One region of the Rhodoferax sp. LS1R11 genome, then DNA from elsewhere that is predicted to be linked to it. Evidence: predicted binding sites of a transcription regulator. Region 1 holds the regulator's gene; each other region holds the start of a gene.
The links. The regulator FNR, encoded in region 1, switches genes on or off when oxygen is low (the NO sensors DNR and NnrR bind a similar motif). The targets are predictions, from matches to a motif close to TTGATNNNNATCAA.
Positions count from the first base shown of each region.

Region 2: AC097N_RS10300 (DUF2249 domain-containing protein) is a predicted target of FNR. The motif match lies at 2,932-2,945, and genes of this name have one in related genera.
Region 3: AC097N_RS10575 (DUF2189 domain-containing protein) is a predicted target of FNR. The motif match lies at 5,400-5,413, and genes of this name have one in related genera.
Region 4: AC097N_RS19660 (potassium channel family protein) is a predicted target of FNR. The motif match lies at 3,954-3,967, and genes of this name have one in related genera.

Region 1 is NZ_JBWMAW010000006.1:80,808-88,236, forward strand. Features, by position in the region: gene AC097N_RS09440 (ABC transporter permease) at 1-1,272, shown strand, start outside; gene AC097N_RS09445 (efflux RND transporter periplasmic adaptor subunit) at 1,290-2,477, shown strand; gene AC097N_RS09450 (sulfite exporter TauE/SafE family protein) at 2,496-3,185, opposite strand; gene hemN (oxygen-independent coproporphyrinogen III oxidase) at 3,195-4,592, opposite strand; gene fnr (fumarate/nitrate reduction transcriptional regulator Fnr) at 4,734-5,453, shown strand; gene AC097N_RS09465 (hypothetical protein) at 5,473-5,763, opposite strand; gene AC097N_RS09470 (FixH family protein) at 5,804-6,094, opposite strand; gene ccoG (cytochrome c oxidase accessory protein CcoG) at 6,104-7,429, opposite strand, start outside.
Region 2 is NZ_JBWMAW010000007.1:36,905-44,333, forward strand. Features, by position in the region: gene AC097N_RS10280 (LPS-assembly protein LptD) at 1-159, opposite strand, end outside; gene AC097N_RS10285 (aminoglycoside phosphotransferase family protein) at 237-1,313, shown strand; gene AC097N_RS10290 (16S rRNA (uracil(1498)-N(3))-methyltransferase) at 1,379-2,125, shown strand; gene AC097N_RS10295 (hypothetical protein) at 2,224-2,394, shown strand; gene AC097N_RS10300 (DUF2249 domain-containing protein) at 2,555-2,848, opposite strand; gene AC097N_RS10305 (MFS transporter) at 2,955-4,124, shown strand; gene AC097N_RS10310 (lysophospholipase) at 4,121-4,963, opposite strand; gene AC097N_RS10315 (M20 family metallopeptidase) at 4,981-6,468, opposite strand; gene otnI (2-oxo-tetronate isomerase) at 6,521-7,318, opposite strand; gene AC097N_RS10325 (class II aldolase/adducin family protein) at 7,325-7,429, opposite strand, start outside.
Region 3 is NZ_JBWMAW010000007.1:95,182-102,610, forward strand. Features, by position in the region: gene AC097N_RS10555 (GGDEF domain-containing protein) at 1-1,004, shown strand, start outside; gene AC097N_RS10560 (NnrU family protein) at 1,021-1,599, shown strand; gene AC097N_RS10565 (bifunctional acetate--CoA ligase family protein/GNAT family N-acetyltransferase) at 1,627-4,299, shown strand; gene AC097N_RS10570 (DUF2788 domain-containing protein) at 4,292-4,504, opposite strand; gene AC097N_RS10575 (DUF2189 domain-containing protein) at 4,504-5,361, opposite strand; gene AC097N_RS10580 (glutaredoxin) at 5,492-5,857, shown strand; gene AC097N_RS10585 (Spy/CpxP family protein refolding chaperone) at 5,933-6,472, opposite strand; gene AC097N_RS10590 (recombination-associated protein RdgC) at 6,662-7,429, shown strand, end outside.
Region 4 is NZ_JBWMAW010000023.1:26,118-33,546, forward strand. Features, by position in the region: gene AC097N_RS19635 (GMC family oxidoreductase) at 1-839, opposite strand, end outside; gene AC097N_RS19640 (MarR family winged helix-turn-helix transcriptional regulator) at 1,036-1,491, shown strand; gene AC097N_RS19645 (organic hydroperoxide resistance protein) at 1,553-1,981, shown strand; gene AC097N_RS19650 (DUF2855 family protein) at 2,067-3,209, shown strand; gene AC097N_RS19655 (lmo0937 family membrane protein) at 3,206-3,352, opposite strand; gene AC097N_RS19660 (potassium channel family protein) at 3,505-3,918, opposite strand; gene AC097N_RS19665 (metallophosphoesterase family protein) at 4,060-4,812, shown strand; gene AC097N_RS19670 (serine/threonine protein kinase) at 4,809-6,284, shown strand; gene AC097N_RS19675 (serine/threonine protein kinase) at 6,316-7,371, shown strand; gene glgX (glycogen debranching protein GlgX) at 7,412-7,429, opposite strand, start outside.

The sequences.
Region 1 (7,429 bases):
GCCGTTGGCGTGGCCTTCTTCGCCGCCGTGCTGGCGACCCTCAATGCGATACGGGCCACCGTCACCCTGGCCCCCGCCGACGCCATGCGCCCGCCCTCGCCCGGCGTCTACAAACCCATGTTGATCGAGCGCTGGGGCCTGCAACGCTGGGTGTCTCCCGCCATGCGCATGATTTTGCGCACCATGGAACGCCGGCTGCTGCGCACTGCGCTGACCATCTTCGGTATTGCGGTGGCCATGGCGATCGTGATCAGCGGCGCGTTCTGGCGGGACTCCATCGTGGTGCTGATGGACACACAGTTCCACCAGGTACTGCGGGGCGACGTATCCATTGGGTTGATTGAAGCCGGCCCGGCCCGCGTGCTGCAGGACATGGCCAGACTGCCCCACGTCACCGCCGTGGAAGGTGCCCGGAGCATCTCGGCCCGCCTGGTCAACGCCAATCACACTTGGCGGGGCACCCTGCAGGGAAAAGCCGAGCAACCCGCACTGCACCGCATCGTGGGCATGGACCGCCAGGTCTTCAATCCACCGCCGGGCGGTCTGTTGCTGACTGACCGTCTGGCGGATCGCCTCATGGTGAAGCCGGGCGACACCGTGCGAATTGAACTGCTGGAAGGACGCCGGGAGGTCTTGTCGCTGCACGTGACCGGCGTGGTCAATGAAATGATGGGCATGAACGCCTACATGGAACGACGTGCCTTGAACCAAATTTTGCGGGAAGGCGATGTTGTCAGCCAGGTCACCGTCGCCGTGGAGCGCGGACACGAAGCCACGTTATTGAACCGGCTCAAGGAGTTGCCACGGGTGGCCGCCGCGGTCAGCAAATCAGTCATGCGACAAAACATTGACGAGGTCACCGCCCGCAACGTCAGGGTGTTCAGCGGCATCCTGACCACCTTTGCCATCATCATTGCGATTGGCGTGGTTTACAACAACGCCCGCATTGCGCTGGCCGAGCGTGCCTGGGAACTGGCGAGCCTGCGGGTACTGGGGTTCACCCGGGGGGAGGTTTCGGCCTTTTTGCTGGGCGAACTGGCCATTGAGATTGTGCTGGCGATCCCCCTGGGCATGCTGCTGGGCTACCTGCTGGCATCCGGCATTGTCAGCCTGATCAAGACCGATGAGTTTTTCTTTCCATTCGTGATTCAGCCCGCGACTTACGCTTTTGCAGCCCTGTGCATTTGTGGCGCCGGGGTGGTCAGCGCACTTATCGTGCGACGCCGGGTGGACACGCTGGATTTGGTGGGTGTTCTCAAAACACGAGAGTAAGGATACGGGAGAAAACGATGAAGAAAAAAATAGGTTTCGCCTTTCTGGCGTTGCTGGTGGTGGCACTGCTGGTATGGGCCTTCATGCCGACGCCCGCAGTGGTTGAAGTCGCCACAGTGGCACAAGGCCGGTTTGAGCGTACGGTGCAGGAAGATGGCAAGACACGGGTTCGCGACCGTTACCAGGTCTCCACCCCGCTTTCGGGACGGGTTGCCCGTATCAGCCTGAAACAGGGCGATTGGGTCGCGCGTGACGCCGTGGTGGCCACGCTCTGGCCGGTCGCCCCGGCGTTGCTAGATGAACGTGCACGCGCCGAGCAAGGCGCCCATATCAGCGCCATGCAGGCTTCGGTAGCGCGGGCGCAGGCCAATGTGGGGCGTGCCTCTGCCGCCTTGGACCAGGTACGGGTCGAACTCAAACGCAGCGAAGCGCTGGCCCAACAGGGCTTTATTTCACCCAACCAGAATGAAACCGGTCGACTGAATGTTCGTTTGCGTGAGAAAGAACTCGAAAGTTCGCGCCAGGAAGAAAACGCAGCCCGCCACGAACTGGAGCAGTCGCGCATCGCTTTGAAACAGTTTTCACAAGTCACGCCGGGCAGCCAGCAGCTCGCCTACCAAGTCAAGGCGCCCGTTGCGGGTCAGGTGCTGAAAATACTGCAACAAAGCGAAGGCGTGGTGATGGCAGGCACAGCACTCATGGAACTGGGCGACCCGGCCCGGTTGGAGGTGGTGGTGGACATCCTGACCGAAGACGCAGCGCAGATCAAACCAGGCACCGCTGTGCTGCTCTCCAACTGGGGCGGGCCTGAGGTGCTTGCTGGCGAAGTGCGGCTCGTTGAACCAGCGGCCTTTACCAAAGTTTCGGCCCTCGGAGTCGAGGAACAGCGGGTCAACGCGATTGTGGACATCACGTCCCCTCCTGAAAAGTGGAAGTCGCTGGGCGACGGCTTCAAGGTCGATGTACAGGTGCTGGTTCAGGTGGTTGAGAACGCGATCAAGGTGCCGGTCAGCGCGCTGTTTCCGGTCGGTGCGCGGTCAGGCCTGTTTGTACAGGACAACGGCCATGCCCGTTTGCGTGAAATTGAAGTGACCGCGCGCAATGGCGTCGATGCCTGGGTCAAATCGGGACTGCCTGCAGGGACCCGGGTCATCGTCTATCCGGATACCAAACTCAAGGAGGGCGACCGGGTCAAAATACGATGAACTTGCATGGGTCTCTCGTCAGGGCGTGACGCACCAGGGTGCAGCGTTGTGAGCGAACCCCATCCACAAGGCCCAGGCAGAGCTGGCCGCCAGTGCCAACCCGGCCAAGCGCACACCCCAATCGCCAGCGCCACCTTGCGTGCCCTTGCCACGCAAACGCAGCCATAACCAGGGGCCCGCCATCATGGACACGCTGGTCCCCAGTGCGAACAAGGCCATGACGCCAGCACCATCAAGCGCTTTACCGCTCAGTGCAGCCACCAGGAGCGCCGAATAAAGCAGCCCACAAGGCAAGAACGACCACAACGCGCCGATCACCAGGGGTGCGCCCCTGCCCTGCCCTGCAGCCAATGCGCGTGCACCAGCCCAAATTTTTCTGCCCGCCTGCTCCAGCCAGACCGGTTGCCGGGCTTGCCACAGCAACAACATGCCAAGTACAAAAGTAGCCACATGAAATAGTGTCCACACCGGTCGCAAAGCGGCTGACTGAATGGTCAACCAACCCAGACCCTGCATGGAAGCCGCTGCCAGAGCGCCCAACGCCGAATAACCCAGCACCCGCCCCGCCTGAAACGTCCACATGGCCGCGTTCTTGTCGGACCCGGCCGCCTGCCCAATGCCCGCACAGGCCGCACCGCACATGGCAATGCAGTGCGGCCCACCGGCCAGACCCATCAAAAGTGCAGTGACAGCGAGTGAAGATTGCATCCGGCGATGCTAAATGATCTTGGAAAAACGGGCCCGGGTACGGTCAGTCTGCAGATAGCGGTCAAACACCATGGCCACGGCACGCACAAAAAACCAGCCCATGGCGGTCACCTGAATGCCGGAGTCATCCACGGTGGCCAATCCTTTCCCGGCCAATTGCTGCAGTGCCTCCAATTCAGACGCAAAGTAACTCTTGAAGTCGACGAGATAAGCCAGTTCAATCGACTCAAATGACAACTGGCCCTGGCACATCAACGCCATGATGACCGCACGTCGGATCAGGTCATCACGTGAAAGCGCCAGCCCACGCACCACGGGGAAATGCCCTTGATCAAGGTGGTCGTAATACTCTTCCAGCGTCTTGGCGTTCTGGCTGTAAGTCGCCCCAATACGACCAATGGAGGACACGCCCAGACCAATCAAATCGCAGTCGGGCTGCGTGCTGTACCCCTGAAAATTACGATGCAGCCGCCCCTGCCGCTTGGCGATTGCCAACGGATCGGTGGGCAGCGCAAAGTGGTCCATGCCGACATACACATAGCCTGCCCCCATGAACGCGGCCAGCGAGCGCGCGAGCATCGCCACCTTGGCTGCGCCGCTGGGCAACTCAACCGTGGCAATCCTGCGCTGGGGTTTGAAACGCTCCGGCAAGTGCGCATAGGCGTAAAGCGCGATGCGCTCGGGCCGCAACTCAATGACTTGCGCCAGGGTGCGGTCAAACGACTCCGGGCTTTGCTGGGGCAAGCCGTAGATCAGGTCCACATTGATGGAATCAAAGTTGCGCTGGCGAGCCGCTTCCACCAAGGCAAAAACCTGCTCGACCGGCTGTACCCGGTGTACCGCTTTTTGCACCGCCGGGTCGAAGTCCTGAACACCGAAACTCAACCGATTGAAGCCGAGTTCCGCCAGCGTATCGAGCCTGGTGGCGTCAATCGTGCGCGGATCAACCTCAATGGCATATTCGCCCCCCGAGGCAAAGGTAAAGTTGCGACGCAGCATGCCCATGAGTTCACGCAGTTCGTCATCCGACAAGAAGGTCGGTGTTCCGCCCCCCAAATGCAGTTGGGTAATGGTCTGCCCGACACCCAGTTGTGCGGTGTGCAGATCCACCTCACGACTCAGATAACGCAGATAAGACGTGGCGCGGTCATGGTGCTTGGTGATGATCTTGTTGCAGGCACAGTAGTAGCAAAGCGATTCGCAAAAGGGGATGTGGACATACAGGGACAAAGGCGTCCTCATGCCCGCCGCACCTGATCGGCGCAGCTTCAACGCCTGGGTGTAGTCGTCTGCGGCGAACGCTTCCACAAAGCGGTCCGCCGTCGGGTAGGACGTATAGCGGGGCCCGGACACATCAAACCGGCGCAACAGGTCTTCAGAAATAGGTTCAGCAACGACGGCTGTCATGGGGAGTCCTTCACAATGCTGACGAATGTGCCTCAAGCACCCAATTGGATTCTTGATTCAAATCAAAAATTGCTGCATTCATGGGCCTTAATCTTTGACACACATCAGGGCTGGAGGCCATTTGGTGCCAAAATCATTCGCATGAATCCTGAAACCATCAAAGTCGCCTGCTCCAACTGCAACTTGAGGGAGCTGTGCATGCCGATTGGCCTCAGTTCGGACGAACTGGACCGCATTGATGTGATCGTGGCGGCACGGCGCAAGGTCAAACGCGGCACCACACTGTTTCGAAATGGTGAAAAGTTTGCCAATCTGTACGCCATCCGCACCGGGTTCTTCAAGACCTGTGTTGCCTCAGAAGATGGCCGGGATCAGGTCACAGGTTTTCAAATGGCGGGGGAAGTTATTGGTCTGGATGGCATCGTCAATGAACACCATACCTGCGATGCCGTTGCCCTTGAAGATGCAGAAGTCTGCGTCATGCCGTTCGACCGGATTGAAGAACTGTCCCGGGAAGTCTCCGCGTTGCAGCGCCATGTTCACAAAATCATGAGCCGCGAAATCGTGCGCGAACACGGCGTCATGCTGCTCTTGGGCAGCATGCGGGCCGAGGAGCGTTTGGCCACCTTTTTGCTGAACCTGGTGCAGCGCCTGCATGCGCGTGGTTTTTCTCAATCAGAGCTGATTCTGCGCATGACGCGTGAAGAAATTGGCAGCTACCTGGGCTTGAAGCTGGAGACCGTCAGCCGCACTTTTTCCAAGTTTGTAGCCGACGGCATTGTCGAGGTCAAACAACGCCATGTGCAGATTCTCAACACCGACGCGCTCAAAGAGATCGTCAACCCCAAGGCCTGCAATTAGACCGATACAAGAAGCGGGTTCAGCAGGAACCCTGCTTGGGACAGGCATCCGGGCGCGCTTCGTTGGGCATGGGACAGCGGTTGACTTCAAACGGTGACATCGACAACAGCGTGGTCAGGGCGCCAGAGACCATGACCACACCCCAGAACAAAAAAAATGCCACGGTGTAAACCCCTTGCCGCGACAGTGCCACGGGCTGACCAAACCAGTGCAGATCTTGCGGATCAATCATCGCAAACACCAGACCTTCCAGGATGCAGGCCACCATGAAGGCCGGCCAAACAATCCACATCAATCGTTGTGAGCGCATGGAGAAAATCCTTTGAGAACTGCGTTAACCGTAATCGGGCTCAAGGTTTGACCGCTGGCGGCGCAGGCATGGGTACCACACCCGTCTGAGCGTGGTTACGTGCCTGCAGCGCGGGTGCCAGGCTGGCGGCATTCCCGTCCTTACCCAGCGTCCTGTTGATTTCAATGCCTTTTTGGTAATAGTCTTCCGATACCAGTTGCTCGGGCCGGGTGATGGCCAGGTACAAGGTGATGAAACTTGCGACCACCACAATGACGGGGCCTGCCACCACCAGCCACACATGACCGAACTTCCACCAGGGTGCACCTGCATCAATGGTATTTTTTTTCATGACCAATCCTTATTGAGGAACCAGAAAGACAGACTTTTCAGACACGTGCCCGGGTGAATCCACCGAATCAATTTCAAACTGAATGGGATGAGAACCGGGCGCAGCCGCATCAAAAGGCGCCTGAACCCGTACCGCAATCCAGCGCGACTGGGTGGCCTCAACCATCACCATGCTTTCTGAATTCACGGCCAAACCTGTCAACCCGGTGACCGCAATCTTGTAATGCTGGGCCGACTCGGTGGCGTTCATGACCTGGAGGCGGTACACGTTTTCAATCTTTCCGCCCGACACAATGCGCGCCATGACGCCGCGGTCACGAACCACATCCACCTTGAAGGGCGAGCGCATGGACAGGCTGACCAGCATGGCCACCACAATGGTGGCCAGAATGGCCGTGTAGATCAACACCCGGGGTCGAAACACATGGCGCCAGGTTTGCGCCTTGGTCCAGTGCTGGTTCATGGCGTTTTCGGTCGTGTACTTGACCAGACCTCGCGCATAACCCATTTTGTCCATCACGGTATCGCACACATCCGCGCACGCGCCGCAACCAATGCATTCGTACTGCAAGCCCTTGCGTATATCAATACCGGTCGGGCACACCTGCACACACAGGCTGCAATCCACGCAGGCACCCAGGTTCAGCGTTGTGGGGTCCGCCTTGCGGGACCGGGCGCCCCGTGGCTCCCCACGCTCGCTGTCATAGGTAACGATGAGCGTGTCTTTGTCAAACATGGCACTCTGGAAGCGCGCATACGGACACATGTGTTTGCAAACCTGCTCGCGCATAAAGCCTGCGTTGCCGTAGGTGGCAAAACCGTAAAAGAATGTCCAGAAAACTTCCCAGGAGCTCATGCTCATCTGCAGAAATTCAACACCCAGTTCCTTGATGGGCGTGAAATAGCCCACAAAGGTAAAGCCCGTCCACAGGGCCACCGCAAGCCAAAGAAAATGTTTGGTGCTTTTGCGCGTAACTTTGTCCACCGACCAAGGTTTGGCGTCACGACGCATGCGCGCAGAACGGTCACCTTCCACTTTTTTTTCTATCCAGAGAAAAATTTCGGTGTACACCGTTTGAGGGCAGGCATAGCCACACCACAATCGGCCTGCAACCGCGGTGAACAGGAACAGCGACAGAGCGGAGATCACCAGAATACCCGTGAGATAAATGAAATCCTGCGGGTACAGCACCAAACCAAAGATGTAGAAGCGCCGGGCGCCCAGATCAAACAGAACAGCCTGCCGCTGACCCCACTCCAGCCATGGCATGCCGTAAAACACCAATTGGGTCAAAAAAACCATCCCCCAACGCCAGTTCGAAAACAGACCCGAGAC
Region 2 (7,429 bases), on a different contig from region 1:
GCCGGAGACAAAAGTCGGTGAGGCACTGCGCGGGGCGGGAGGCACCTGCGCGCTGACCGAAGCGCCTTGCAGCCAAGCCCAGGCCACCAGGGCAATCGGGGTGGGAACAAAACGGACGCGCAACACCCTGTGTTTGAGGTCGGGCAGCAAAAAACGCATGGGGCAGGGCAGTAACGGGCAGGAAGACAAGTGGAAGGCGAACTGCGGAGCAGTCGGGTTTGTAGAATGGATTATCCATGAGCCAAGCAACACCCCCCGAATCCCCCCTCGCTGCCCCCGCCCTCTGGTCGGACGCGCAACGCGAAGCCTCTTTCACCGCCTGGCTGAACGCCGTGGCGCCGGTCCACGGTCTGCAGGTCGACTCCGTGCGCCTGGCCTCGGCCGACGCGAGTTTTCGGCGCTATTTGCGCGTCGACTCGGCGCGTGGCAGTTGCATCATCATGGATGCTCCGCCTGACAAGGAGGACTGCCGCCCTTTTGCCAATGTCGCCCGCCTGATGGCCCAGGCCCATGTCAAGGCACCCGAGGTGCTGGCCTGGGATGAGGCCAACGGCTTCATGCTGCTGACCGACCTGGGCGCCAAAACCATGATGCAGGTCATCAACCGGGACAACCCGCAAGCCAACTTCGCCCTGTACATGCAGGCGGTGGACGCCCTGATTGCATGGCAGCTGGCGTCCAGGCCCGACGTGTTGCCACCCTACGATGAAGCCCTGCTGCAACGCGAGCTGGCGCTGTTCCCCGACTGGTACCTGACAAAACACCGCGACGTGGCGGTCGAGGGCGACATGCGCCGCACGCTGGACGAGGCCTTCAAGCTCATCGTGGCCAACAACCTGAGCTGGCCCAGCGTCTATGTGCACCGCGACTTCATGCCCCGCAACCTGATGGTGTCCGGCACCGCGGGCGATGCCCTGGGCGTGCTGGATTTTCAGGACGCCGTGTATGGCCCCATCACCTACGACATTGCCAGCCTGATGCGCGACGCGTTTTTGAGCTGGGAAGAAGACTTCTGCCTCGACATCACCATCCGCTACTGGGACAAGGCGCGCCTGCCCGTGGGCGACGACTTTGGCGAGTTTTACCGGGGCGTGGAGTGGATGGGCCTGCAGCGCCACCTGAAAGTGGCCGGCATTTTTGCCCGCCTCACGCTGCGCGACGGCAAGCCGCAGTACCTGGCGGACACGCCGCGTTTTATCAACTACATCCGAGCCACGTGTGGGCGGTACATCCAACTCAAACCGCTGTTGCGCCTGATCGACCAGGTGGAAGGCATTGAGGCCGCCGAAGGCTATGCCTTTGGCCGGGTTTAAGAAGAATCGGGCTGTAGCCCAGGTATTACCTGCACATACAGCTATCAAAACAATAGCAACATCTCATGCCCCGTTTTTACTGCCCCACGCCCCTTGCCACCGGTGATCTGCTGGACCTGCCCGCTGGCGCCGCCCGCCATGTGCAGGTGTTGCGCCTGCAGCCGGGTGACACCATCACACTGTTCAACGGCGGGCCCGGCATCGTCAGCAGTGGCGGTGAGTTCGATGCGGTGATCCAGCACATGGGGCGCAGCGACGTGGGCGTGCAGATCGGCGCGCACCACGCCGTGGAGCGCGAAGCGGCGCATGAGGTCCATCTGGCGCTGGGCATGCCGGCCAATGACCGCATGGACTGGCTGGTGGAAAAAGCCACCGAACTGGGCGTGGCCAGCATCCAGCCCCTGATGACCGAGCGCAGCGTCTTGCGCCTGAGCGGCGAGCGCGCCGAGAAAAAAGTGGCGCACTGGCAAAGCGTGGCCATTTCAGCCTGTGAACAATGTGGCGGCAACCGGGTGCCGGTGATTCATGAGGTCATGGGCTTTGCCGCCTGGGCCAAGACCCAAACGGCGGCCAAAACGGGGCAGGCGCTGTTGCTGTCGCTGCGACCGGGCACGCAGGCTTTGCGTGACGCCGTCGCTGCGGCGGGCAACCCTGCCGGGTCCATGACTTTTCTGTCAGGCCCGGAAGGTGGTCTGGGCCCTGCTGAAGAAGAGCTGGCCCTGGCAGGCGGCTTCGCGCCCGTCACGCTGGGCCCGCGGGTGCTGCGCGCCGAGACAGCGGCCTTGACGGCCTTGGCGGCGCTGTTGGTGTAGTCACACGCCGTTTTCACGGCAATCCTTTTCGGATCTCTCCCGCCGACGCCCAAGAAGCATTGCGGTTCTGCAAGTCCGTGTTCGGGACTGCGTTCTCCATGCCCATCGGGCGTTTTGGGGACATGCCAAAGTCGCCCGATCACCCGTTGGCCGAGACGGATCGGCTGTTCAAGGCGCTGTCCGATGCTGGCAAAGTTGAAATGCCGCTGCAGGAGATGTTCTGGGGCGGCTACTTTGGCCACCTGACCGACCGCTTTGGCGTGGGCTGAACTGACCATGACCACTTTCCTGACCCTTGACGGCATGATGATGACCACGCCTCTCACAAACCCAAACTCTGCCAGACCTGCTCCATGAGCGCGACAAGGGGAGTCTCAAATTTCATGCAACGAAGTTGCCAGACCCTACGGACGAATCATGTGAGGCAGGTCAACCGCAGCAACCGCCACCCGAGCAGCAGCTACCGGACGACGCACGCGCGACGGTGGCACTTTTACCGATCTGGACACGCCACACGTACGGGCCTTTTTCCAGGTAACTCCAGCTGAATGAATCCGGGCTGCGCATCTGCAACTGCGCATTCAGGGGCTGGGGATCATGGTCATTGATCAGTTCCAGTGACTGCCCCGGCAACAAGGCTTCAACACGGCTGAAAATCAGCGGATGGCGCGCGGGGGGTGAAATCTGGCGCAGATCAATGGTGCTTGCGAAAGAAGTGGACATGGATGACCTTTAAAGATGCATTATTAATACATCAATAAATGTAGCAGCTTGTCCCGGCAAACCAGTGAAAATGCGAAGCACCTTTGCGCTGGATCAAATACGCCCCATGAACCGACAACTCTGGCTACTCGCCATCTGCCAGGGACTCTTCCTGACCAACAACGTCACCTTCATCGCCATCAACGGCCTGGTGGGCTTGAGCCTGGCACCGCTGGGCTGGATGGCCACCCTGCCCGTCATGGGCTATGTGGTCGGTGGCGCCCTGTCCACCGGGCTGGTGGCCAAGACGCAGCACCGCTTTGGGCGAAAGGTGTCGTTCCAGATGGGGTTGGCCGTGGCGTTGGGCTCGGCACTGCTGTGTGCCTGGGCGGTGGTCCACAAGGATTTCTGGCTGCTGTGCACGGCCACCGTGGTGGCGGGCTACTACAACGCCAATGCCGGGCTGTACCGCTTTGCCGCCGCTGAGCTGGCCCCCCCCGCCTGGCGCGAAAAAGCGGTGTCGCTGGTCATGGCGGGTGGCCTGATCGGCGCGGTGCTCGGGCCCAACCTGGCGCAGCAAACGCGCACCTTGATGAGCGTGCCCTTTGCGGGCGCTTACGTGGCGCTGGCCGTCGTCGCGCTATTGGCCATGGGGGTACTCAGCTTCATTGAGTTCCCGGCCCCGCTCCCCAAAAAATCAGGCACGGGCGGGCGCCCGCTGAAGGAGATCATGCGCCAACCCGCCTTCATCGTCGCAGCCGCCACGGGCGCGCTGGGCTACGGCGTGATGAACCTGCTGATGGCCGCCACACCCCTGGCCATGCAGCAGTGCAGCCTGCCTTTTTCAGACGTGGCGCTGGTGCTGGAATGGCATGTGATTGGCATGTTTGCACCGGGCTTTTTCACCGGCCATCTGATCAAACGTTTTGGCACCCTGCCCATCATGGGCGTGGGCGTGGCGCTCAACGCCCTGTGCATCGGGGTGGCGCTGTCCGGCGTTGAATTGCACCAGTTTTTGATTGCCTTGTTTTTTCTGGGCGTGGGATGGAATTTCCTGTTCACCGGCAGCACCACTCTGTCCCTGCAAACCTACACAGCCGAAGAAAAAGACCGGGCGCAGGGCGCCCTGAATTTCTTTGTCTTCGCCACACTGGCCCTGAGTGCGTTTGCATCCGGCGTGCTGGTCACCACCCGTGGCTGGACGCTGCTGAACTACGGCTCACTGGTACCCGTGGCGTTGACGGGCGCGGCACTGGTGTGGCTGGCGAGTCAGCAGCGCCGCGTGATGGCGGCTTAAAACCGCGCGTCAAGCCATTTTCTGAGCTCTGTCAACACCGGCTCCCGGTTGCGCTCATTGAAGATCTCGTGGTACAGCGCCTCAAAGCAGCGGCTGCTCACCACCTGCTTCGGCGCTGCAGCGGCAAAGGTCTGGCTGCCTGCCGGGTTGACCAGCTTGTCGGCCCCTGCGTACATCAACAGGGTCGGCACGCGCCAGGTGGGTGCCTGCGCCACCGTGGCGGGGCCGCCTGTGGCGATGAAGCGGGCCAGCCGACCCGAGATGCGGTCATGCACCGACTTGTCCGCCAGGTAGGCGGCCACCACCGCCGGGTCATGCGAAATCAGTGCGGGATCCAGGCCGTTGCCCACGCGCAAATTGGGCGCGATGCGAGGCACGACCGCCAGCATCAGCTTCTGCAAGGCATTGAGCCCCGGGTTCAGCGCCGGTGACGACAACACCAGCCCGTCCACAGGGCGCATGGCCAGCGCCACAAAGCGCGCCGCGACCAGGCCCCCCATGCTGTGCCCCAGCAAAATCAGGGGCCTCCGGGTCGCCATGCGGGCGCGGGTGCTGTCCACCATATCGGCCAAATCGTCCAGCAGGCGGGTGTCGCTGGGCAAGCCCCCGCGCGGTCCGCCCGACTCACCGTGGCCATACTGGTCATACCCCCGCACCGCAAACCCCCACTCGTTGAGGCGCCGGGCCAAGGCGTCATAACGGCCGACATGTTCCCCCAGGCCATGCACGATCAACACCATGCCGCGCGCGACGGTGCCGGGCTCCAGCGGCCAGTCCTGGACGGCGATGTTCTCGCCGTCCAGCGCCACAAAGGTGGACAAGGTTGAATCAGCACTCACCGTTCAGTCTCCGGGCATCAGCGCAACTGCGCGATGACCTGCGCCACCGCCGCGGTCAGCTTCTTCGCGTACGGCACGTGCAAGAACTCATTGGGCCCGTGCGCATTGCTCTTGGGGCCCAGCACGCCACACACCATCATCTGTGCTTTCGGGAAACCGGTGGAGAGCATGTTCATGAGCGGAATGGTGCCGCCCTGGCCGATGTAGCCACACGGCGCGCCAAAGTAGTCGCGGGACGCGGCGTTGAGCGCCTGCTCGAACCAGGGCGCGGTGCCGGGGGCGTTCCAGCCGGTGGCGGAACTCATGCCCTCAAAGGTCACGCGGGCCTGGTAGGGCGCGTTGTCTTCGAGCAGGGCCTTCAATTCCTGCACCGCGGTGGCGGCTTCGATGAGCGGAGGCAAACGCAGGCTGAGCTTGAACGCGGTGTAGGGCCGCAGCACATTGCCCGCGTTTTTAAAGTCCGGAAAGCCCTCGGCACCGGTCACGCTCAAGGTCGGCGCCCAGGTGCGGTTGAGCAGGGCCTGCACCGGGTCGGTGGTGGTGGGCAGGGCAAACTGGGTCGAACCACCGCAGTCGTAGTGCGCCCACGGAAAACGCTTGTACAACTCGTCCCCCAAAATGGCGGCCGTGGCCTGCGCCTGTACCATGCGGTCGGCCGGCACCTCGCAATGGAACGAGGCCGGCAGCAGGCGGCCGGTGGCGCTGTCTTCGAGCCGGTCCAGCACCTGGCGCATGATGCGAAAGCTCGACGGCACCAGACCACTGGCGTCGCCCGAATGCACGCCTTCGGTCAGAATCTCCACCTTCAACACGCCACTGGCCATGCCGCGCAAACTGCTGGTGAGCCAGAGCTGGTCGTAGTTGCCCGCACCCGAGTCGAGGCACACCACCAGCGCCACCTCGCCCAGGCGATCACGCAAGGCGTCCACGTAAGGCAGCAGGTCGTAGGAGCCACTTTCTTCGCACGTCTCGATCAGGCCCACGATGCGCGGATGCGCCACGTGCTGGCTCTTGAGCGCCTGGATGGCCGCGATGCTGGCATACACGGCATAGCCGTCATCGGCGCCGCCCCGGCCATAGAGCTTGCCGTCTTCATACTTGGGCGTCCACGGGCCGAGGTCGTTGCGCCAGCCGCTGAATTCGGGCTGTTTGTCGAGGTGGCCGTACATCAGCACGGTTTTGCTTGAGAGGGTGCTGGTGGAAGTGTCCGAGCCGCTGCCGGAGGAGGCGGGCACTTCAAAAAACAAGACCGGCGTGCGGCCTTCGAGCCGGATGATCTCCAGCGTCAGGCCGTCGACCTTTTGCGACTGCACCCAGGTGGCGGCGTCCCACATGACGGTGTCGAGGAACCCGTTTTTCTCCCAGTCGGCATCAAACATCGGCGACTTGGCGGGAATGCGAATGTAGTCTTCCAGACGGTGGACGATGTCGTCATCCCACGCCTGGCTGACCTCCCCCAGCGCTTGTGCGGCGTTCAATGCGGTCTCAGTAACTCGGGCATTCATGGGGGGCTCCTTCGTCAGTCAAACAATACAGCCCTCCATCATGCCACTGACGTCAAAGCCAGGGCTTGAGCCAGCCCAGCCCGGCCGAGGTGCCGCCGGGCTGCATGCCCCTGGCTGGGCGGTATTCGCAGCCCACCCAGCCGTCAAAACCCAGCTCGTCCAACACCGAGAACAGGTAGGGGTAGTTGAGTTCGCCCAGATCGGGTTCATGGCGCTGTGGCACGCCCGCAATCTGGATGTGGCCCACGTTCCCGGTGGGCAGGTAGTTGCGCAGCTTCATGGCCAGATCGCCTTCCACGATCTGGCAGTGGTACAGGTCCATCTGCACCTTGAGGTTGGAGGCGCCCACATCGGCAATCACCTGGTGCGCGTGGTCCTGGCGGTTCAGGAAGAAGCCCGGAATGTCGCGCGGGTTGATCGGCTCGATCAGCACGTCCACGCCCTGCTGGGCGGCCGCTTGTGCGGCCCAGCGCAGGTTGTCGATGTACGTGGGGTACAGCGCGGCGCGCTCGCTACCTGCGGGCAGTAAACCGGCCATGACGTGGATGCGCGGGCAACTCAGCGCTGCAGCGTACGCCAGCGCCTGCGCGATACCAGCGCGGAATTCTTCTTCACGCCCGGGCAGGCAGGCCAGGCCACGCTCGCCAGCGTCCCAGTCACCGGGCGGGGCATTGAACAGCACCTGCTGCAAGCCGTGCGCCTTGAGACGCGCGGCAATCTCGGCCTTGTCAAACGCATAGGGAAACAGATACTCCACCGCCTTGAAGCCGTCTTGCGCGGCGGCCTCGAAACGGTCCAGAAACTCAAGCTCCGGGTAGAGCATGGACAAGTTGGCTGCAAATTTGGGCATGGGGGTTCACCAGCAGGCGCCGAAGGTCTGGCGCAGTTCTTCAATTTGGGGTTCGGTCAGGGGCTCAGGCGGCACGGCACTGAAGCACATCAACCGGGCGGTTTCTTCCAG
Region 3 (7,429 bases), on a different contig from region 1:
CCGAAGACCAGGCCGAGATCAAGAACACCCTGCTCAAACTGCTGCACCTGATCATTGAAAACATTGGCGAACTCAGCATGGAGGACAGCTGGCTGCGAGGCCAGATCGATGCGCTGATGATCGCCTCCACGCCACCGCTCACCCTGCGCCGACTGGATGATGTGGAACACCGCCTGAAAGACCTCATCTTCAAACAGACCGAGGCCAAGGACCAGGCACTGGCGGCCCATGAAGACATGCGCCAGATGCTGGCCACCTTTATCAACCGTCTGTCACAGATGACCGAGTCCACCAGCGCCTACCACGGCCAGATGGAAGAGAATGCGCGCCTGATCGAGCAGGCAAAAACCATCACTGAAATTGCGCCACTGTTGAAAGATGTGGTGGGCGCCACGCGCACCATGGCGCACGACAGCCTGTCGGCACGCGACGAACTGCGCGGCATGCGTGAAAAAGCGCAGGCCACCGAAGTCGAGCTGGTCAAGCTGCACCAGGAACTGGACCGGGTGAGCGCCCTGGCCCGCCATGACCCCCTGACCGGCGCCCTGAATCGCAAGGGTCTGGAAGAATCTCTTGACCGTGAGGTGTCCAACTTCCGGCGCAAGGAAACACCTTTGTGCATGGCCATGCTGGACATTGACAATTTCAAGAACATCAACGACCGGCTGGGGCACGCCACCGGCGATGAGGCGCTGACGCATCTGGCTACCGTGGCGCGAGAAGTCATGCGTCCGCAGGACACGCTCTCGCGCTACGGCGGTGAGGAATTTGTCATTCTGTTGCCGGACACCCCCCTGGACCGGGGCATCGAAGCCATGACCCGTTTGCAACGCGAACTCACCAAACGTTTCTTTTTGACAGGGACGGAAAAGCTGTTGATCACCTTCAGCGCCGGTGTCGCGCAACTGGCCCCAAATGAAACGGGCCATGACGCCATCCGGCGCGCCGACCAGGCCATGTACCTGGCCAAACGGGCTGGTAAAAACCGCGTGCTGGGCACTTGATTTCACGAAGGCCTCTATGACATATCTGATTTTGGGTTTGCTGATTTTTCTAGGCGTGCACTCGGTGCGCATCGTGGCCGAAGACTGGCGAACCCGGACCCGCCATCGCATCGGTGCCCAGCCCTGGAAAGGGCTTTTCTCGGTTGCGTCATTGCTGGGCTTTGGCTTGATCGTCTACGGGTTTGGGCTGGCACGACAACAGCCGGTACAACTGTGGAGCCCACCCGTGGGCATGCGTCATCTGGCGTCCTTGCTGACTCTGGTTTCTTTTGTGTTGCTGGCGGCCGCCTATATCCCGGGCAACCGCATCAAGGCGCGTATTCACCACCCCATGGTGCTGGCCGTCAAAGTCTGGGCCCTGGCGCATCTGGTGGCCAACGGCAACGTCGCGCACGTGGTGCTGTTTGGCTCGTTCCTGGTGTGGTCCATTCTGGACTTCAGCGCGGCGCGACGGCGCGACCGCCTGGCCGGCACGCGTTATGCCGCAGGCAACGTGGGCGCCACGGTCATCACCGTCGCCGTCGGTGCCATCGCCTGGGGAGTCTTTGCGCTGTGGCTGCACGGCCTGCTGATCGGCGTGAAGCCGATGGGCTAACCACAAAAACAGGAGCGGGATTCCACCATGAGCATTCGCAACCTCGATTCTCTGTTCGACCCCGCCTCCATCGCAGTCTTTGGCGCCTCGTTGCGTCCAGGCAGCGTGGGCGCCACGGTGTGGCACAACCTCAGTGCGGGCAACTTCAAAGGCCAGCTGTTCGCCATCAACCCGCGTCACCGCGATCTGGCAGGCTACTCGGTGTTTGCCACGGCCTCCGATTTACCGACGGCGCCAGCGCTGGCGGTGATCTGCACGCCACCGGCCACCGTACCGGGTTTGATCAAGGAGCTGGCCCGCCTTGGTACGCGCGCGGCCGTGGTGCTGACCGCGGGCATGACCGCCGCGCAAAAGCAGGCCATGCTGGACGCCGCGCGGCCGCACCTGCTGCGGATCCTGGGACCCAACTGCATTGGCCTGTTGTCCCCGCACCAGGGCTTGAATGCCAGTTTTTCCCACATTGATGCCCAGCCGGGCGAACTGGCCTTTGTGTCACAGTCCGGCGCCCTGGTGACAGCCATGCTGGACTGGGCGCAGGGCCGGGGCATCGGGTTTTCACACTTTGTTTCGCTGGGTGAACACACCGACGTGGACTTTGGCGACATGCTGGACTACCTGGCCAGCGACCCCAAAACGCGGGCGATTTTGCTGTACGCCGAATCCATCGAATCGCCGCGCAAGTTCATGTCGGCTGCTCGGGCCGCGGCGCGCAACAAACCGGTGATTGTGGTCAAGGCCGGGCGCTCGCCCCAGGGCCAGCTGGCCGCGGCGTCGCACACCGGCGCCCTGGCGGGCTCGGACATGGTGTTTGACGCGGCCATCAACCGCGCTGGCATGCTGCGCGTCAATACATTGCAAGAGCTGTTCCTCGCGGCTGAAACCCTGTCGCGCTTTCGCACCAATGCCAGTGACACCCTCACGGTCCTCACCAATGGCGGCGGGGCCGGTGTCATGGCAGCAGACGCAGCGGCTTTTGCCAGGGTCAAGCTGTCGGTGATGAGCGAGGCAACACGCCACCAGCTCGATGCCGTGCTACCCGCCAACTGGTCCCGCAGCAACCCGGTGGACATCATTGGCGACGCGCCGGTAGCCCGCTACGAGCAGGCCCTGAAAGTGCTCAACGACGCCCCTGAGACCGGGGCCGTGCTCTTCATCCACGCGCCCACCGCCATCGTGCCCAGCGCCGACATTGCCTGCGCCCTGGTGCCACTGGCACAGCACCGCCCGGGGGAAGCCCCGCGCCTGATGAGCTGCTGGCTGGGCGACCAGGCCGTGGCCCAGGCACGCCAAGTATTTCAGGACGCCGGCATTGCCAACTTCGACACGCCGGAGCAGGCGGTGCGGGCGTTTTCCATGCTGGTCAACTACCGGCGCAACCAGACCGAGCTGACCGAGGCCCCACCGGCCACGGTACCGGGCCTGCGCCCGAATGTGGCAGCCATCCGCGCGGTGGTGCAAGCGGCCCTGGCCAGCGGTCGGGAGATGCTGACCGAACCCGAAGCCAAGGCCGTGCTCGAGGCCTGCCACATTCCGGTCGTGCCCACCCAGCGCGTGGGGGCGTCGCCAGAGGAGGCCGCCCGGGCGGCGTCAGGCATGGGTTTTCCGGTGGTGCTGAAAATTCTGTCTGACGATATCTCCCACAAGTCGGACGTGGGCGGCGTTGCCCTCAACCTGCAGGACGCGCATGAAGTTCGCGTGGCAGCACAAACCATGCTGGACCGCGTGCAACGGCAGCTGCCGCAAGCGCGCATCCAGGGCTTCACGGTGCAGGCCATGGTGCGCCGCGCGCATGCGCAGGAGCTGATTGTGGGCAGCACGATTGACAGCGTTTTTGGCCCCGTCATTCTGTTTGGCCAAGGCGGCACGGCCGTGGAGGTGATGGCGGACCGGGCCGTGGCTTTACCCCCGCTGAACGGGCAACTGGCCAGGGCGCTGGTCTCGCGCACCCGCGTGTCACGCTTGCTGGCTGGCTGGCGGGACACCCCCGCAGTGGATGAAGCCGCGCTGCATGGCGTGTTGGTGGCGGTGTCGCAATTGCTGGCGGAAGTGCCCGAGATTGCCGAGCTGGACATCAACCCGCTCATCGTCAATTTTGAAGGCGCCATGGCACTGGATGCGCGCATCCGCCTGAGCGCCAAAGCCCCGGCGGGTGAGGGACACTTTGCCATCCGGCCCTATCCGGCCGCGCTGGAGGAAACCGTGCAGTGGATGGGGCATGATTTGATGTTGCGGCCCATCCGCCCGGAGGATGAAGCGCTGCACATGGCGTTTTTGCAGACCCTGGACCCGCAAGACATCCGCATGCGGGTCTTCTACAGCAAGCGCACCATGGAGCGCAGCGAACTGGCGCGCCTGGTGCAGATCGACTACGCCCGTGAGATGGCTTTCATCGCCCTGACCACCGGGCCTGACGGCCTGCCCCAAACCCTGGGCGTGGTGCGCGCCATGACGGACCCGGACAACATCGAGGCCGAGTTCGGGGTGATCGTGCGCTCAGAACTCAAAGGCAGTGGTTTGGGTCTGCTGCTGATGCAAAAAATCATCGCCTACCTGCGCACGCAAGGCACGCAGCGCTTGGTAGCCACCGTGCTGGATTCCAACCAGCGGATGCTCAAGCTGGCCCGTGACCTGGGTTTTGTAGAGGATGTGTCGAAAAGAAACGGCGACGAAATAAAAGGGATTTACCTGCCGCTCACTTGATACCCATCGTCCACTGGATCAGGTACTTGGCCACAAAGCCGATCATGCCGAAACCCAGACCCAGAAAGATGATGAAGGTGCCAAACTTGCCAGCCTTCGACTCCCACGCCAGTTGTCCGATGATGAACAGCATGTAGAGCATGAATGCGCCCACCCCAAAGGTAAGCCCGAAAGTGGCAATCTGTGACTCGTCGTAGCCGAACATCAGCGCGACTCCTTTTTCTGTACATCCCGCTCAGGCAGGTTCGAGACATCCACCAGATCGCGGTAGGCATGCCAGCTGGCATGGCCCAGCATCGGAATGACAGCAATCAGCCCCAGCAGGGCCGAACCCAAACCCAGCAAGGTAAAGCCCAGGATGATCGCGGCCCAGAAAGCCATCGGCAAGGGATTGCTCAACACCACCCGCCAGCTGGTCAGCACCGCCTGCAGCAAAGTCACCCGCCGGTCCAGCAACAAGGGCATGGCCACGACAGTAGACGCAAAAATAGGCGCCGCCAGCACGCCCCCCATGGCCAGCCAGAGTTCAAACAGGAATCCATTTTTAGCCAGCATCACATGCTGGACAAACTCCAGCGGCGTGTTGATCGGCACCGGCGCAAACAGGGTGATGAGGGCCGCCGAGGTCAGCACCCAACCGGTGGCGGCCAGCGCCAGCAAGGCGCCGAACTGCACCAGGCACCAGTAGTCATTGCCAAATTTATTGAAGTGGCTGTTCTGCCAGTTCAGCCAGGTTCTGGTCACCACACGGACATGGGGTTTTTCACCGCGCTCGAGGGCCCGGCTCAAGGCATACAGGCTGGTCGCCAGCACAGGCGCCACCACCAGAAAGCCCGACAACGCCCCCGCCAGCAACCAGAAGCGGTCATGCGCCACCAGGAGGATGCCCGCCCCCACCAGGGCCAACGCCAGGCCATGGGCAAAACTGAGCCAGCCGCATTTGGCCATGTCGCGCCACGCCCAGACCAGCCAGTGCAAAGGCCGGGTTAACGTGACGGTTCGCACAGCAGGAATGGCTGGGCCAAGGGGCTTGGCAGTAACTTTGAGCAGTGGTGTGGGCATAGGAATTCGCAGTTTAGGCTCCGGCACCCCAGAATGACTTGATGTAGGTCAAGCCATGACAAGGCGCCCATGGCGGTGGCAAGGGCAGTGCGCCGCATAATGCGGACACCATCAACCCCAGGATATTGCCATGCCCCGCCCCCTACTTGACGAGTCACACATTCATCCCGCCATCCGGGAAAAAGTGGCAACGCATGAACAATCGATCATGCGCGAAGTTCAGGCCGCTGTCGCGCAGCATGCCGTGGTGGTGGTCGGCATGGGCTTCAACCCCTACCCCAAGAAGGCCCGCAAGGCGCTGGACGCCGCCGGTGTGGCCTATGAATACCTGGAATACGGCAACTATTTCAACAACTGGCGCCAGCGCAATGCACTCAAGCTGTGGACCGGGTGGCCCACGTTCCCCATGGTGTTTGTCAAAGGGGTTTTGGTCGGTGGCGCCAACGACCTGGCCAAGCTGATTGCCAGCGGCGAACTCAAAAAAATGTTGGCCTGACAAACAACAACGGTCCTGCCGAAACCAGTTCGACAGGACCGCCGATGAGCCTGATCGCCCACCTTGTTTGCCGGCTTATTTCTTGGGCTGGGCTGGCATGTTGCCGTCATGACGACCGCCATGGCGACCTTCAGCGCCATGGTGGCGCATGGCGCGGTCATCAAACGTTTTCTTCTGCTCCGGCGTCAGCGTGACGTAGAAGGCTTTGGTCGCCTCGCCGCGCTTGTCCATCGCCGTCATCATGTCGTTCATGTGCTGGGCACGCAGCGTCTTCATCTTGTCGATGCGCTCGGGCGTGGTGAGCTTGTCCATCTCGGCGCGGTCAGGGCGTTTGCCCATCATGTCGGCCGGTGGTTTCATGGCGGCGGTGTAGGTGGTCCAGGCACTTTCCTGGGCCGGGGTGATCTTGAGCGCGGCCTTGAGGTCGGCGTTGCGTTTGTCCGTCCGTGCCTGCATCTTGGCGGGGTCCATTTTGCCCATGCGCTCATGGCCACGGCCCTCGTGCATGCCTCCTGTGCCCCTCATCATGTCGCCTGCGGGCGCTTGTGAAAATGCGGCAAACCCGGCAGTGGCCAAGGCAACCGCAAGCAAAACGGGTTTAAAAACTGATTTCATGTGAACATCCTTTTGGAGTGAGTCTGATACACAGAACTTGGTATCAGGTTGGATGCAAGTCTGTGCGCCGTGTGTATCTGCCGCATGGCGCGTGATGAAAGGTTTGTAAAGTTGCGTTAAATATTGAAGCAGGCGGTTTGACGGAATCATCGATACTTATCGGGTTAAACCAATCGTAAAAGGGTGCAAGTGTTCAAGAACGTCATCGTGTATCGAATCGGGGCCGGATGGTCCGCGTCATTGGCGCAAATGGAAGAGAGCCTGGATGGGGCGCGTTTTGTGGAATGTGGTGCCAGCCAGGAAAAGTCCATCGGCTGGACAGAACCGCGCGGTGAGGCCCACGGCCCGCTGGTGGAGTCGGTCAGCGGACAGCTGATTTTCAAGCTGAAAATTGAAACCAAGGCGGTACCCGGCTCGGTGTTGACCCGCAAGGCCAAGGAGCGCACCGCCCAGATTGAGGCCACCACGGGCCGCAAGCCCGGCAAAAAGGAAATCAAGGAGATCAAGGAAGACATCAAGCTGCAGTTGATGCCGATGGCTTTCATCAAGGAGTCGACTGTTTTCGTCTGGATTGATCCGGAGGCCAGCCTGCTGGTGATTGACGCCGGCAGCCAGGGCCGCGCCGATGAAGTGGTGACCATGCTGGTGAAATGCCTGCCCGGTTTTGCAGTCGCCTTGGTGGACACCAAAATTTCGCCCACGGCCGCCATGTCGGAGTGGCTGATTACCCAGGAAGCACCTCAAGGCTTCACGGTAGACCGTGATTGCGAACTCAAGGCCGCCGACGAGTCCAAGGCCGTGGTGCGCTATGCCCGCCACCCGCTGGACACTGAAGAGGTCAAGCAGTACGTGGAAAGCGGCAAGCTGCCGACCCGCCTGGCCCTGACCTGGGACAGCCGCGTGTCCTTCATGCTGACCGAAGGCATGCAAATCAAGAAGCTGACGTTTCTGGATGTG
Region 4 (7,429 bases), on a different contig from region 1:
TCATGCACGGTGGCAATGCCGTTCTCCACCAGATGGGCATGCGGCCCAATGCCTGAGAGCATCAAAATTTGCGGCGATTGCAGGGCGCCGGCACACAGCAGTACTTCACGCGAGGCCTTGAGCTGTTTGAGCTGGCCCTCGTGCTGAAATTCCACCCCGACGGCGCGTTTGCGCTCCACCAGGATGCGGGTGGTGTGGGCTTCCGTGAAGACGTGCAGGTTGGGCCGCGCGAGGTTGGGGGTCAGGTAGCCCTTGGCCGCGCTGAAGCGCTCGCCATTTTTGTGCGTGACCTGGTACATGCCGACACCTTCCTGGTTCCTGCCGTTGAAGTCTGGCGTGTAGGGAAATCCGGCCTGTTGACCAGCCTGCACAAACAAGGGCCCATACGGGTTGGGGCTGCGCAGGTCCATCACATGGAGCGGTCCACCGGTGCCATGAAAGGCATCGGCTCCGCGTTCGTTGTTTTCGGCTTTTTTGAAGTAGGGCAGCACGTCGTCATATCCCCAGCCGGTATTGCCTTCTGCGGCCCAGTGGTCGTAGTCGTCGCGGTGGCCGCGGGTGTAAATCATGGCGTTGATGCTGCTGGAGCCGCCTAGTACCTTGCCGCGCGGCTGGTAGCCTTTGCGGCCGTTCAGTCCGGGTTGGGGCACAGTCTCAAACCCCCAGCCTGCCATGCCCGTCTTGGCCATCACGGCCAAGCCGGCCGGACAATGAATCAAGACGCTGTTGTCCGCCGGACCCGCTTCAAGCAGGGCGACGTTGATGTCGGGGTTCTCGCTGAGTCGGGCCGCCAGAACACAACCGGCCGAGCCGCCGCCAATGATGATGTAGTCGAACATGTTTTTCTCCAGGCACCTTGTGAATCATTTTTTGGGTGTGCCGTCGGATGACCTTACCGCAAAGCGTTGGCAGCGTTTAGAGGGGTGTCTCCAGCCCGGTCTCGCGAGCGACGCGTAGGGCCCGATGAACGTCTCGCTGGCGAGTTGAGTTGCATATTTAATTGCACACAATTTAATTGTGTGCAATAATAAACGCATGATTTCTCCAAACGCACAGTCCTCCTCCGATCCCGCGCTGTTGCTGGACAACCAGTTGTGCTTCGCCCTGTACTCCACATCCCTGGCGATGACCAAGCTGTACAAGCCCTTGCTCGCCGCACTCGGGCTCACTTACCCGCAATACCTGGTCATGCTGGTGCTGTGGGAGCAGGACGGTTTGTCGGTGTCTGACCTGGGCGAGCGCCTGTTTTTGGACTCTGGCACCCTGACCCCCTTGCTCAAGCGCATGGAGGCGGCTGATTTGCTGGTTCGAACCCGCTCGCCCGACGACGAACGCCGGGTCCACATCACGCTCACCGCTGGTGGACAAAAACTCAAACTCAGTGCCGCCAAAGTCCCCGGGTGTGTGGTGAGCGCGGTGCAATGTCCGGTGCCTGAATTGATGGCGCTAACCCACAAGGTGCAGGCCTTGCGCAGCGCCTTGCTGATTTGATTTTTTGAGTTTCTTCCCGTTTTTAACCCGCTTCGCTGAAGCATTTTTCCAAGGAAATACCATGGTCACCAAAGTCGAAAAAGTTGTTTATCAAGCCCACGCCACCTCCACAGGCGGACGTGATGGCGCCACCAAGTCATCGGACGGATTGTTGGATGTCAAGCTGAGCGTCCCGAAAGAAATGGGCGGCGCCGGGGGTGGCGTCAACCCCGAACAATTGTTTGCAGCGGGCTACAGCGCGTGTTTTCTGGGCGCCATGAAATATGTGGCCGGCCTGCAAAAAGTGGCCGTACCTGCGGACACCACCATCAATGCCACGGTGGGCATCGGCCAGATTCCTGCCGGTTTTGGTATCGAAGTGCAAATGCTCATCAGCCTGCCGGGTATGGACCGTGCAGTCGCCCAGGCGTTGGTCGACAAAGCGCATGAGGTGTGCCCTTACTCCAACGCCACACGCGGCAACATTGAAGTGACCTTGACACTCGCCTGATCTGCGGCGCGCACGCGCCCGGGCTCTGTCACCAAGGCGGCCTGCACCGATTGTCGGGGCGGGCCGCTTCGTTTATGGTCTCTCCATGAACACACTTGACTTCCTGGTTCGCAAGGACCAACTCGCCACGGCTGAACTGCGCAGCATGCCCGAGCAGCCTTTGAATGAGGGCGAGGTGCGCGTGCGCATTGACCGCTTTGCCCTGACCTCCAACAACATCACCTACGCTGCATTTGGCGAGGCCATGAACTACTGGGCCTTCTTTCCTGTGGGGGGTCTGGACGATGCCGGTTGGGGGCGTATTCCGGTGTGGGGTTTTGGCACCGTGGTGCAGTCCCTGCACGCAGGCGTGGCTGTAGGTGAGCGGCTCTATGGGTACTTCCCGATGTCCAGCAGCGTAGTGCTACAGCCTGCGCGTCTTTCACCGGCGGGGTTTTCAGATGGAGCGGAGCACCGCGCCAGCCTGCACCCGGTGTACAACCAGTATTTGCGCAGCAGCGCTGATCCGTTTTACACCGCCGACAGCGAAGACATCCAGGCCTTGTTGCGTCCCTTGTTCATCACGTCATGGCTGATTGACGACTTCCTGGCCGACAACGATTTCTTTGGCGCCCGTGATTCGGCCGACCAGCCCGGCATGATGTTGTTGTCCAGCGCATCCAGCAAAACAGCTTATGGCACAGCGTTCCAGCTCGCGCAGCGGTCTGGCATTGACGTGGTGGGTTTGACGTCGCCGGGCCATGTGGCCTTTTGTGAAGGCCTGGGCTGTTACCACCGTACGTTGACCTACGATCAGCTTGACCAATTGAATGCCGAGGTGCCGTGCATTTACATCGATTTTGCCGGAAATGCCTCTTTGCGCCGTGCCATTCATACCCGGTTCACCCATCTCAAATACAGCAGTTCGATCGGAGGCACGCACGTTGAGCAACTCGGTGGCGCAAAAGACTTGCCCGGTCCCAGGGCCACCCTGTTTTTCGCGCCAGCACAGATCAAAAAGCGCAGCTCCGAATGGGGTGCACCAGAACTGGGTCAACGGCTTGTCAAAAGCTGGCAGGCCTTCATTGCCCAAGTCAACAACCCGGCGCATCCGTGGCTGGTGGCCGAGCAGCATCAAGGCCCTCAGGCTGTCGCGGCGGCGTACCAGCAAGTGCTGGGTGGCCGTGGCGATCCGCGTGGAGGGCGCATCCTGACGCTGAGCTGTGTATCAGCGTCGCAGGGGTGTTAATTCGAGCCGCGCCGCCCCAGCAGGTTGATCACAATCATGACCACCGCCACCACCAGCAAAATGTGCAGCAGGCCGCCCATGGTATAGGCGGTGATCAATCCGAGAAGCCACAAAACGATCAGCACAACAGCGATTGAAAGCATACAAGGCCCTTCTGGGTTGGGACTGCTGAGAGCGGGAACAGGTCGCCCCCGGTACAGACAATCAAAGACCCAGTATCCACAAGGTAGAGCGATTTGTCTGTGGGATGGGGCACATAGCAAGTCGTTGCAGTGTGCCCCGCCAGCGGCCGATTTCAGCGCGTATCGCGCGTGGTGGTTTTGAGTTCGCGCAACTCGGCGTGCAGGCTGCGCACCTCGGCGCGCAGGGCGCCGATCTCGGACATCAGGTCGTGTTCAACCTGACGTTCTTCTGTTTCGACAAACATCGCCGCCACCGAGGCCGTGACCAGCGAGAGCACGGCCAGCCCCAGCAAGACCACCACCACCGAGAACGCGCGCGAGGCATGGGTGCTGGGGACAATGTCGCCATAGCCCACGGTGGCGGCGGTGGTGAACGCCAGCCAGAGCCCGTCTGCCAAGGTCACGGCGCCGGGCTCCAGGATCCAGAACCCGACGCCGCCCAAACCCAGAATAAACAGGCAGAGCACGAGCGAGTACATCAGCCCGCGCCGGGTAATGAGTCGTTTGCGTTGTTGCCATTTCTGCATGGCTTGACTTTACAGGGCATTGGCCCTGCCAATGCTTGATTTGCGTCAAATGGACCCCGGCAGACTGCACGCAAACTTGCTGTCAGGCGCTTCGGGCATGATGCGCCAACACGCCCGGGGGGCGATAAAAAAAGGAGACCCATGAAGCTGGCATTGTTGTCGGACATTCACTCGAACATACAGGCCTTTGACGCCTGTCTGTCGCATGCCCGCGAACGCCATGCAGACCAGTTTGCCTTGTTGGGCGATTTGGTGGGTTATGGTGCCGACCCGGTCGCCGTGGTCCGGCAGGCACAGGCCCTCGCTGCGCAAGGGGCCCTGCTGGTCAAGGGCAACCACGACGAGATGGCGATCTCGCCCCCGGCAACCGTCATCACCATGGGGGACAGCACCGCGGAATGGACCCATGAACAACTTGATGAAAGCCAGCGGGCGTTCCTGGAAGACTTGCCGATGACGCTTCAGCACCACGCCATCATGCTGGTGCACGCCAGCCTGGACGGGCCCGAGCTTTGGCGCTATGTGTACGACCAGCGTGGCGCCGCGGCCAGTCTGGGCGCGGCCAGCGTCATACCGGAGGTGCGCTACGTTTTTGGCGGCCATGTGCACATGCAAACGCTCTATTACCGCGGCGCGGGGCCGGGTCTTATGAAGTTCTCGCCCACGCCGGGCGTGGCGGTGCCTGTCCCCAAACATCGCCACTGGCTGGCCACGGTGGGTTCCGTCGGCCAGCCGCGGGACGGTAATCCCCAGGCCATGTACGCCTTGTTTGATACCGATAAGTCACAACTGACGTTTCACCGGGTGTCCTATGACCACCACGCGGCGGCGGCGGCGATCCGGGAGGCTGGCTTGCCCGGGTATTTTGCGGACCGCCTGGAGACGGGTCGATGAAGCGGCTGGAGCCCGGTGCCCAGCTGGATGGATTCACCATTGAAGAATGTATCCACTCCGGCGGCATGGCCCATATTTACCGCGTGCATTACACCGACGGGGCGAGTGACCCGGGCTTCCCCATGGCCATGAAGGTGCCGCGCATGACGGCGGGCGACGGGGCCGAGAACATTGTCAGCTTTGAGGTGGAGCACCAGATCATGCAAGTGATTTCTGGTGCCCACGTGCCGCGCTTTGTGGCCGCCGGTGATCTGGAAAAGGTGCCCTACCTTGTCATGGAGTACGTGCACGGCCAAACCCTGCAGCATTGGCTTGACGCGCCGGAGCGTCCGGACGCCGAGACCCTGGCTCGCCTGGGCGCGGCAGTGGCGCTCGCCGTGCACAGTCTGCATCAACAAAACACGGTGCACCTCGATTTGAAACCGGCCAATGTGCTCATCCGGCCGGATGGCAACGCTGTGTTGCTGGACTTTGGCTTGTCCTGCAACGCGCTCTACCCTGACTTGCTGGCCGAACAACTGCGCAAGGCGGTGGGCTCACCTGCGTGGATAGCGCCCGAGCAAGTGGTGGGGGTCCGGGGCGATCCGCGCAGCGATATTTTTGCCATTGGCGTGATGTTGTATGAGCTGGCCACCGGTGAGCTCCCCTTCGGCGCACCCCAAACGCTGGGCGGTTTGCGCCAGCGGCTGTGGATGGACCCCGTGCCGCCGCGCAAGCTGCAGCCGCAGTTGCCCGAGTGGTTGCAAGAAGTCATCTTGCGTTGTCTGGCACCGGAGGCTGCGCAGCGCTACCCGTCGGCCGCGCATCTGGCATTTGACTTGCGCCATCCCGAGCATGTCACCGTGTCTGAGCGCGGCCGCAACACCCGGAGTACCGGGTTCAGAACGCACTTCAAGCGCTGGATCAAGGCCGCGGGCATGCACTACCAGCCGAGCCCCCTGCCGGCACAACAGATTGAAGAAGTGCCCATCGTGATGGTCGCCATCCCCCACAAGGATGTGCAGGATGCCACGCTGTACTCGCTGCGTCAGGCCGTGGAGCGCACGCTGGGCACGCGCCCCGGCGCCCGGCTGGCTTGTGTGACGGTGATCTCGTCGGGACAGACCAGTGCCTCCAGCCATGAGTCCAGTGAAACCAGTGTGCATCGCCGTTACCTGGCCAATTTGCGCCAGTGGGCACAGCCGCTGGATCTGGCAGGGCACCAAACGTCCTTTCACGTGCTGGAGTCAGGCGATGTGGCGCAGGCATTGGTGAACTATGCGGTGGGCAACCATGTCAGCGTGATTGTCATGGGCGCCGCGACCCACGGCTTGATGACACAGCGTTTTGTGGCCACTGTGCCCATCAAGGTGGCGATGGACGCGCCCTGCACGGTGATCCTGGTCAAGCAGGCCTTGCCGTTTGAGGCGCTGGTGGCGCAGGCCGCCAAAATGAAACCCGTCTGGAACCGGGATCTGGACGCGCCGTTTTAACCGGTGGACGCCGAGGCACGACAATGCGTGCATGCTCCCACTCTCCCCAACTTCCCCCGGTCTTCACCCTTTTGAGACCCTCACGCCCGACGTCGTCATGGACGCGCTGGCCAGCGTCGGCCTGTATGGCGATGGCCGTCAACTCGCGCTGAGTTCCTATGAGAACCGCGTCTACCAGTTGCACCTGGAAGACGGCACCGCGGTGGTGGCCAAGTTTTACCGCCCCGAGCGCTGGAGCGAGGCGCAGATTCTGGAGGAGCATGCATTTGCGGCCGAACTGATGGCGGCCGAGATTCCCGTGATCGGGCCGCTGACCTTGAACAGCACCACGCTGAACCACTTTGGCGGTTTTGCCTTCAGCGTCAGCCCCAGCCGGGGCGGCCGCCCGCCTGAGCTGGACGACCCGGACGTGCTGGAGTGGATTGGCCGTTTTCTGGCCCGCATCCACACCGTGGGCGCGGCCAAGCCCTTTGCCGTTCGGCCCGCACTGGATCTGCAAACTTTTGGTATCGATTCACGCGACTGGCTGCTCAAGAACGACAAGGTGCCGCTGGACGTGCAGTCCGCTTGGGCCAAGGCCTCACAAGATGCTATTGATTTAATAGCTGCTTGCGCACCATTGACGGGGGCTACAGGCCAAAAAGGCTTGGAAATTGATCCGATCAAGCGTTTGCGCCTGCATGGTGACTGCCATCCGGGCAATATTCTCTGGACCCCGCTGGACTCGCCCGCCAGCCGAGGCCCCGGTCCGCATTTTGTGGACCTGGATGACGCCCGCAGCGGACCGGCCGTGCAGGACCTGTGGATGCTGCTCAGCGGCGACCGCCAGCAGCGCACGCGCCAACTGGGCGCGCTGGTGGACGGTTACGAGCAGTTCCGCGAGTTTGACCGGCGCGAGCTGGCGCTGATCGAGCCGCTGCGTACCTTGCGCCTGATTCATTACAGCGCCTGGCTGGCCCGGCGCTGGGACGATCCGACCTTTCCCATCAACTTTCCGTGGTTTGGCTCCAGCGATTACTGGAAGGGCCAGGTGCAGATGCTTGAAGAGCAGATGGAAGCCATGCAGGAAGACCCGCTGGTGGTTTGAACGCGCCCGCTTGAAGGTGCTGTTCAGCCTGCCGTTGCCTTTACGGGGCGGGATCGGC